2 regions of the Actinomadura sediminis genome follow, and region 1 is predicted to be linked to the other one. Evidence: riboswitches for the same ligand, from Rfam matches in the RefSeq annotation. Region 1 holds a riboswitch; the other holds the start of a gene.

Region 1 (4,204 bases):
GCGTCCCGACCAGCCGCGGGGTCCGGGCGCCCGCCGCCGCGGCGGCGTACGCGGTGAGCGACTCCTGCTCCAGCGACCGGCGCAGCGACCGCAGCGTCCGCCCGGCCGTGCTGCGGCGCAGCCGCAGCATCCGCCACAGCCGGTACGGCAGCCCGGCGGTCTGCTGGTCGCGGTCCAGGACCCGCAGCTCCAGATGCCAGGCGCCGTGCGCGCCGCCGGGCGGCAGCGGGACCGCGTCCCCCTCGGCGGACGCCGGGGACAGCACGACGCCGTAGCGGCGCGCGTCCTCGCCGCCGTCCGCGGGATCGTCGAGCCGCGCCGCCCGCCGCGGGCACAGCCCCAGCCGCTCCAGCGCCGTCACCACCGTCATGCCCGTCGGTCGCGGGTTCGGGGTGCCGACCGCGTACAGGGTGCCGTGCCCGATCGCGCGGCCCAGGAAGTACGTCGCCGCGAGCGCCGACACCGAGGCGTAGGCGGCGGTCAGGCCGGTCAGCGCGGCCAGTCCGATCATGGACCAGGTGGCGGTCTGCCAGCGGGTCCGCCCGGCCATCCCGACCACGCTGACGAACGCGATCACGGGCGCGATGTCGGTGTGCACCGGGGCCGTGTCGGTGCCGCCCCAGATCAGCGAGTCCAGCACGCCGCCGGGCGCGGCCTGCACCACCAGGTCGTCCAGGGTGATCGTGACGGCGAACGCGATCATCGCGGCGAGCAGCGCGATGGCGACCCGCATGCCGTCCTTGTGGAACAGCCGCTCGACGGCGAACGCGATGGGCACGGCCAGCACGCCGAAGCTCGACGCCAGGGTGGCCAGCGCCAGCAGGAGCTCGGGCGCGTGGGCGGTGCCCTCGGCGATGTCGGTCTGGATGCCGTGCGTGGTCTGCTGCGCGAACGACACCAGCAGCATCACCACGGCGAGCCCGGCGCAGGACACCCCGAACCGGATGGCGTCGGACGGGCGGCGGATGCGGTCCGGCTGCGCGGGCTCGTCGACGGGCACGCCCGCGGAGGCGCCTCGCCTCGGGCGCACCGCGCCATCCTGCGTCTGCGTCACCCGTCGCCGTCCCGGCCGTCCGTCATCGTGATCAGCGTCCCAGAACGGGCCGCGCCCGGTCGAGCGGCGGACCCCCGTCCGGCCGTCGCTCCGTCCACCCGTCGCCCCTCGTCGTCCGTCCCGTCGCGTCCCCGGCGGGACGGTCATATCGTACTGTCCGGGGTACTCGCCGGTACGGCGCCGTCGCCGAGGTCACGGCGGTGAACGTCCCGTTACGGGGCCGGGACGATCGCCGGGCGCCGCGGTTGGGTAGGGTTTGTCCCGGACAGGCCGTCGACCCTGTGCGGGAGAGACCTCACGCAGCCGGCGTGGGGCGCCGAAGGGGCAACCTCCCCGGAACCTCTCAGGCAAAAGGACCGCTCGGGCGAGGCACCTCTGGAAAGCAGGCGTCGATCCCGGCGGATCGGGAACGGCGGCTCACCGAAGGGGAAACCCCGTGCGCGGGTGAAGCTCTCAGGTGCCGATGACAGAGGGGGAGACCGGCCGTCGGCCCGCGCGCCGGCGGTGGACCTGAGCGACCGCAGCTGCCAGGAGGCTCCTCCATGACCGCCCAGTTCTTCGCCCCCGTGGCCGCGCCGCAGCATCCCCGCGCCGCGTTCGCCGACCGGCACATCGGGCCGTCCGCGGCCGACCGCGACCGGATGCTGGCCGCCATCGGCTACTCGGGCGCGAAGGCGCTGATCGACGAGGCGGTCCCCGCCGCGATCCGCACCGCCCGCCCGCTCGACCTGCCGCCCGCGCTGAGCGAGACCGCCGCGCTCGACCGGCTCCGCGAGCTGGCCGCCCGCAACACCGTCCTCACCTCCATGATCGGCCTCGGCTACCACGGGACGATCACGCCGGGCGTGATCATGCGGAACGTCCTGGAGAACCCCGGCTGGTACACCGCGTACACCCCGTACCAGCCGGAGATCTCGCAGGGGCGCCTGGAGGCGCTGCTGAACTTCCAGACCGCCGTCGCCGACCTGACCGGGCTGCCGGTCGCGAACGCGTCCATGCTGGACGAGGGCACCGCCGCCGCCGAGGCGATGGCGCTCGCGCACCGGGCGTCCCGGCGCAAGGAGCCCGGCCGGTTCCTCGTGGACGCCGACGCGCTGCCGCAGACGATCGAGGTCGTCCGCACCCGGGCCGTCCCGCTCGGGATCGAGGTCGTGGTCGCCGACGTGTCCGGCGGGCTGCCCGACGGCGACTTCTTCGGCGTGCTGCTGCAGTACCCGGGCGCGTCCGGCGCCGTCCGCGACCTGGCGCCGCTGTCCGCGCAGGCGCACGAGCGGGGCGCGACGGTCGTCGTGGCCGCCGACCTGCTCGCGCTGACGCTGCTGCGCCCGCCGGGGGAGTCGGGCGCCGACATCGCCGTCGGGTCCGCGCAGCGGTTCGGCGTCCCGTACGGCTTCGGCGGCCCGCACGCCGGGTACATGTCGGTCGGCGACGACCTGCGGCGGCAGCTGCCGGGACGGCTCGTCGGCGTGTCCGTCGACGTCGACGGGGCGCCCGCCTACCGGCTCGCCCTGCAGACCCGCGAGCAGCACATCCGCCGCGAGAAGGCCACCAGCAACATCTGCACCGCGCAGGTCCTGCTCGCCGTGATGGCGAGCATGTACGCCGTCTACCACGGTCCCGAGGGGCTCGCCGCGATCGCGCAGCGCGCGCACCGCCGGGCCGCCGAGATCGCCGACGGTCTCCGCCGCGGCGGCGTCGAGGTCGTGCACGGCGCGTTCTTCGACACGGTCCTCGCCCGCGTCCCAGGCCGTGCCGCCGAGGTCGTCGCCGCGGCCCGCGAGCGCGGCGTCAACCTGCGGCAGGACGGTCCCGACCGGGTCGGCGTCGCCTGCGACGAGACGACGCTGCCCGAGCACGTCACCGCCGTCCTCGAGGCGTTCGGGGTCCCCGCCGGGGACGCCGGCGAGGTCGCCGGCGCGATCCCCGCCGACCTGCGCCGCGAGAGCCCCTACCTGACGCACCCGGTCTTCCACGCGCACCGCTCCGAGACCGCGATGCTGCGCTACCTGCGCCGCCTCCAGGACAAGGACATCGCCCTCGACCGGTCGATGATCCCGCTCGGCTCCTGCACGATGAAGCTCAACGCGACCGCCGAGATGGAGCCGATCACCTGGCCGGAGTTCGCGAACGTCCACCCGTTCGCCCCCGTCGACCAGGCCGCCGGCTACGTCGAGCTGATCGGGGAGCTGGAGGCGAACCTCGCCGAGATCACCGGGTACGCGAAGGTGTCGGTGCAGCCGAACGCCGGGTCGCAGGGCGAGCTGGCCGGGCTGCTCGCCATCCGCGGCTACCACGCGTCGCGCGGCGAGGAGCACCGCGACGTCTGCCTGATCCCGTCGTCCGCGCACGGCACCAACGCCGCGAGCGCCGTCATGGCCGGGATGCGCGTCGTCGTCGTCAAGTGCGACGAGGGCGGCAACGTGGCCCTGGACGACCTGCACGCCAAGATCGGCCGGCACGGCGACCGGCTCGCCGCGATCATGGTGACGTACCCGTCCACGCACGGCGTGTTCGAGGAGACGATCACCGAGGTGTGCGAGGCCGTGCACGCGGCGGGCGGCCAGGTGTACGTGGACGGCGCCAACCTCAACGCCCTCGTCGGGCTCGCCCGCCCCGGCGAGTTCGGCTCGGACGTCTCGCACCTCAACCTGCACAAGACGTTCTGCATCCCGCACGGCGGCGGCGGGCCGGGCGTCGGCCCGATCGGCGTCCGCGAGCACCTCGCGCCGTTCCTGCCGAACCATCCGCTGCGCCCGGAGGCCGGCCCGTCCGGCACGGGCGTCGGCCCGATCTCGGCGGCGCCGTGGGGCTCGGCGGGCATCCTGCCGATCTCGTGGGCGTACATCGCGATGATGGGCCCGGACGGGCTGCGCGCTGCCACCGAGGGCGCGATCATCGCCGCGAACTACCTCGCCGCGCGCCTCGCCCCGCACTACCCGATCCTCTACACGGGACGGAACGGCCTCGTCGCGCACGAGTGCATCGCCGACCTCCGCAAGATCACCAAGGAGACCGGGGTCACCGCCGAGGACGTCGCCAAGCGGCTCATCGACTACGGCTTCCACGCCCCGACCCTGTCGTTCCCGGTCGCCGGCACCCTGATGATCGAGCCGACCGAGAGCGAGGACCTCGCCGAGCTCGACCGGTTCT
Region 2 (4,204 bases), on a different contig from region 1:
GGACAGGATCAGCCCGCCGCGCGGCCCGCCCAGCGTCTTGTGCGTCGTCGTCGTGACGATGTCCGCGTGCGGGACGGGCGAGGGGTGCAGGCCCGCCGCGACGAGGCCCGCGAAGTGCGCCATGTCGACCATGAGCAGGGCCCCGACGGAGTCGGCGATCTCCCGGAACGCCGCGAAGTCGAGCTGCCGCGGGTACGCCGACCAGCCCGCCACGATCATCTTCGGCCGGTGCTCGGCGGCCAGCGAGGCCACCTCGTCCATGTCGACCCGGCCGTCGTCCGCGCGCACGTGGTAGGGCACCACGTTCAGCACCTTGCCGGAGTAGTTCAGCCGCATCCCGTGGGTGAGGTGCCCGCCGTGCGCGAGGTCCAGCCCGAGGATCGTGTCGCCGTGCTGAAGCAGCGCGAAGTACACGGCCGTGTTGGCCTGCGCGCCGCTGTGCGGCTGGACGTTCGCGTGCTCGGCGCCGAACAGCTCCGTGGCGCGGTCGATCGCGAGCTGCTCGGTGACGTCCACGTACTCGCAGCCGCCGTAGTACCGGCGCCCCGGGTAGCCCTCGGCGTACTTGTTGGTGAGGACCGACCCCTGCGCCTCCAGCACCGACGTCGGCGCGAAGTTCTCCGACGCGATCATCTCCAGCGTCGACTGCTGGCGCCGCAGCTCGGCGCCGACGGCCTCGGCGACCTGCGGGTCGGCCTCGGCCAGCGAAGCGTAGAGCGACACCGTCACGCCTCCTCGACGAGCTTGTCGTAGGCGGCCGAGTCCAGCAGGTCGCCCGGCTCCTCGGAGATGCGCACCTTGAAGATCCAGCCCTCCCCGTACGGGTCGTCGTTGATCACGCTCGGCTCGTCCACCACGCTCGTGTTGATCGCCGTGATCTCGCCGCTGACCGGGGAGTACAGGTCGCTGACCGACTTGGTCGACTCCACCTCGCCGCAGGGCTCGCCCGCCTCGACGGTGTCGCCCTCGGACGGCTGCAGCTCGAGGTAGACGATCTCACCGAGGGCCTCGGCGGCGTGGGCCGTGATCCCGACCGTGACGATGCCGTCCTCGGGCGCCTGCCCGGCGCTGTCGAGGCCGGCCACCCACTCGTGCTCCTCGCTGTAGCGGAGCTGCTCCGGAACGCTCACGTTGTTGCTCTCTCTTTCAAGGACGCTTGTAGAACGGCAGGGCGACCACGTCGACCGGTTCGGTCCGGCCGCGGACGTCCACGGCCAGATCGGACTCCTCGACACCGGTGTCGAGGTACGCCATGGCGATCGGCTTGCCCAGTGTGGGCGACGGCGCGCCGCTCGTCACGACGCCGCACGGAGCGCCGTCGGACGTGACGACCGCATACCCCTTGCGGGGCGCGCGACGCCCCCGCGCCACCAGTCCCACGAGCCTACGGCCCGCGGGGGTCTGCGCCTGCGCCGCCAGGGCGTTCTTCCCGACGAAATCGACGGGCTTGTCCAGTTTGACGACACGGCCCAGCCCGGCTTCGAACGGGGTGGTCTCGGCCGTCAGCTCGTTGCCGTACAGCGGCATCCCCGCCTCCAGCCGGAGGCTGTCGCGCGCCGCGAGGCCGCACGGGACGACGCCGTCCACGGCCGCCAGCTCCCGCCACAGCCGCTCGGCGTCGCCCGCGTCGACGAACAGCTCGAAGCCGTCCTCGCCCGTGTAGCCGGTGCGGGCGACGAGCGCGTCGACGCCCGCCACCTCGGCCGCCAGCACGGCGTAGTACCTGAGGTCGTCCAGCGGCGCGCCGGTGAAGCGCTCGAGGATCCCCTGCGCGCGCGGGCCCTGGAGCGCGACGAGCGCGTACGCGGCGGACCGGTCCTCGACGGCCGCGTCGAACCCGCGCGCCCGCTCGACGAGCGCGTCGTGGACGACGTCCGCGTTCGCGGCGTTCGCGACGACCATCCACGTCTCGTCCGCGAGCCGGTACACGATCAGATCGTCGAGGACGCCGCCGTCGGGCGCGCAGATCATCGTGTAGCGGGCCTTGCCGACCTTCATCGGCGACAGGTTCCCGACGAGCGCGTGGTCGAGGGCCTCCCCGGCGCCCGGCCCGGCGAGGAAGATCTCCCCCATGTGGGACAGGTCGAACAGCCCGGCGCCGGTGCGGACGGCGCGGTGCTCGGCCGTCTCGCCGGCGTAGCGCAGCGGCATCATGTACCCGGCGAAGTCGACGAGGTGCGCGCCGAGGTCCGTGTGGACGTCGTGCAGCGGCGTTCTCTTCGCGTTGGGATCGGCGGACATCGGTTCGGCTCCTTCGTCACGGGCGCGACGTGGTCCATCGTCCCACTCGCGCACCGGGCGTCTCGGTGCCTCCCCCTCTGTCATCGGCGCCTGAGAGTTTCACCCGCGGCCGGACGTCCGAGCGGACGCCGCGCGCCGCGGGCTTTCACCTTCGGCGGGGGACCGGGGTCCCCGCTTTCCAGAGGTCGCCTGGCCCGTGCGGTCCATGGGCCTGAGAGGTTCCGGGGAGGATTTGCTCCTTCGGCGTCCCGGGCCGGCTGCCGGGGACTCTCCCGCACGGGATGAACGGCTTTCGCGTCAGGCTAGCAGCGGCGTCGCCGCCTCGACCAGCCCCGGGGCCGGCCGGCGGGCGGGTCGGTGGAGAACTTCCTCGCGCACGCCCCCATCGCCTTCCCGACCCGCGCTGTCCGCTCCCAGGGGCGGATTCCCGGGGCATCCGGACGGCCCGCCGCATGACGTACGCTGAGTTGGTTCCTGGAGATCACCCCGCCGGGCGGGGGTGCGGACGACCGGAGGGCGTGACGCATGGGCTGGCTGGCCGGCGTACTGATCCTTTTCTTCGGCCTGATGGCGTCCATCGCCCTGCACGAACTGGGACACTTCTCCTTCGCCAAGCTGTTCAAGGTGCGCACCACCCAGTTCATGGTCGGTTTCGGCCCCACGCTGTGGTCCCGGCGCAAGGGCGAGACCGAGTACGGCATCAAGTGGATCCCGCTCGGCGGCTACATCCGGATGATCGGGATGCTCCCGCCCCGCAAGGGCGACAAGCCCGGCCAGATCCGGCAGATCAGCACCGGCCCGTGGCAGGGACTGATCGAGTCGGCGCGCGGCGCGGCCCTGGAGGAGGTCCGGCCCGGCGACGAGGACCGCGTCTTCTACGTCAAGCCCTGGTGGCAGAAGCTGCTGATCATGTTCGGCGGGCCCGCGATGAACCTGCTGCTCGCGGTGGTGTTCTTCGGGATCCTGATCATGGGCCTCGGCACGTACGTGAGCAAGCCCGTCATCCATCAGGTCTCCGACTGCATCATCCCGACGAGCCAGGCCGCGGAGGTCGACACCTGCCCCGCCGACGCCACGCCCACCCCGGCGCGGCAGGCCGGGCTGCAGGCCGGCGACCGCGTGGTCTCCTTCGGCGGCACTCGCATCGAGGACTACGAGCAGCTCCAGCTGCTGATCCGCGACTCGGCGAACAAGACCGTCCCGGTGATGATCGAGCGCGACGGCGAGAGCATGCGGCTGGACGTCCCGATCACGCAGAACCGGTTGCAGAGCCTGGACGACCCGGACAAGGTCGTCACCGTCGGCTTCCTCGGCATCACCCCCGTCCGCGAGCTCGAACGGCAGGGGCCCGGGGCCGTCGCCGAGCACATGACCGACCTCACCGGCCGGACCGTCGAGGCGCTGCTCCACATGCCGCAGAAGATGGTCGGCGTGTGGGAGGCGGCGTTCGGCGGCGAGGAACGCGACCCGAACGGGCCGGTCGGCGTCGTCGGCGTCAGCCGGTTCGGCGGCGAGGTCGCCGCGTCCGACGCGCTCACCGGGCAGGAGAAGGTCTCCTACTTCGTCATGCTGCTCGGTTCGCTGAACCTCGCGGTCGGGCTGTTCAACCTCGTCCCGCTGCTCCCGCTGGACGGCGGCCACATCGCCGGCGCCCTGCTGGAGGCGGTCAAGAAGTTCTTCGCGAAGATCTTCCGCAGGCCCGACCCCGGCTACGTGGACATCGCCAAGGCGCTGCCCGTCACGTACGCGATGGCGATCGTGCTGATCGTCATGGGCGGCCTGCTGATCTACGCCGACCTGGTGAACCCGATCCGGCTCATGTGACGCCGCCGCCCGGCCCGTCCGGTTCGACGTCCGGGAGCACGCCGGTCGCGAGGAACGTCTCCAGCGCCGCCATGTACGGCGCGATGTCGAGCCCCTGCGTGCGCAGCCACGCGTCCGAACCGTACGTCCCCGTGTAGCG

What was found. A riboswitch is a leader RNA that binds a small molecule or an ion and turns the genes downstream of it on or off. The one in region 1 is predicted to bind glycine.
Region 2: linked by a shared signal. The riboswitch ahead of gcvT (glycine cleavage system aminomethyltransferase GcvT) and the one ahead of gcvP (aminomethyl-transferring glycine dehydrogenase) in region 1 are both predicted to bind glycine.

What each region holds. Positions count from the first base shown of each region.
Region 1 is NZ_JBHTJA010000077.1:21,981-26,184, reverse strand. It holds gene ACFQ11_RS27790 (lysylphosphatidylglycerol synthase domain-containing protein) at 1-1,030, opposite strand, end outside; glycine riboswitch at 1,329-1,423, shown strand; glycine riboswitch at 1,424-1,534, shown strand; gene gcvP (aminomethyl-transferring glycine dehydrogenase) at 1,597-4,204, shown strand, end outside.
Region 2 is NZ_JBHTJA010000015.1:97,794-101,997, forward strand. It holds gene ACFQ11_RS11340 (serine hydroxymethyltransferase) at 1-729, opposite strand, end outside; gene gcvH (glycine cleavage system protein GcvH) at 726-1,130, opposite strand; gene gcvT (glycine cleavage system aminomethyltransferase GcvT) at 1,147-2,241, opposite strand; glycine riboswitch at 2,316-2,426, opposite strand; glycine riboswitch at 2,431-2,526, opposite strand; gene ACFQ11_RS11355 (M50 family metallopeptidase) at 2,767-4,065, shown strand; gene cds1 (L-cysteine desulfhydrase Cds1) at 4,058-4,204, opposite strand, start outside.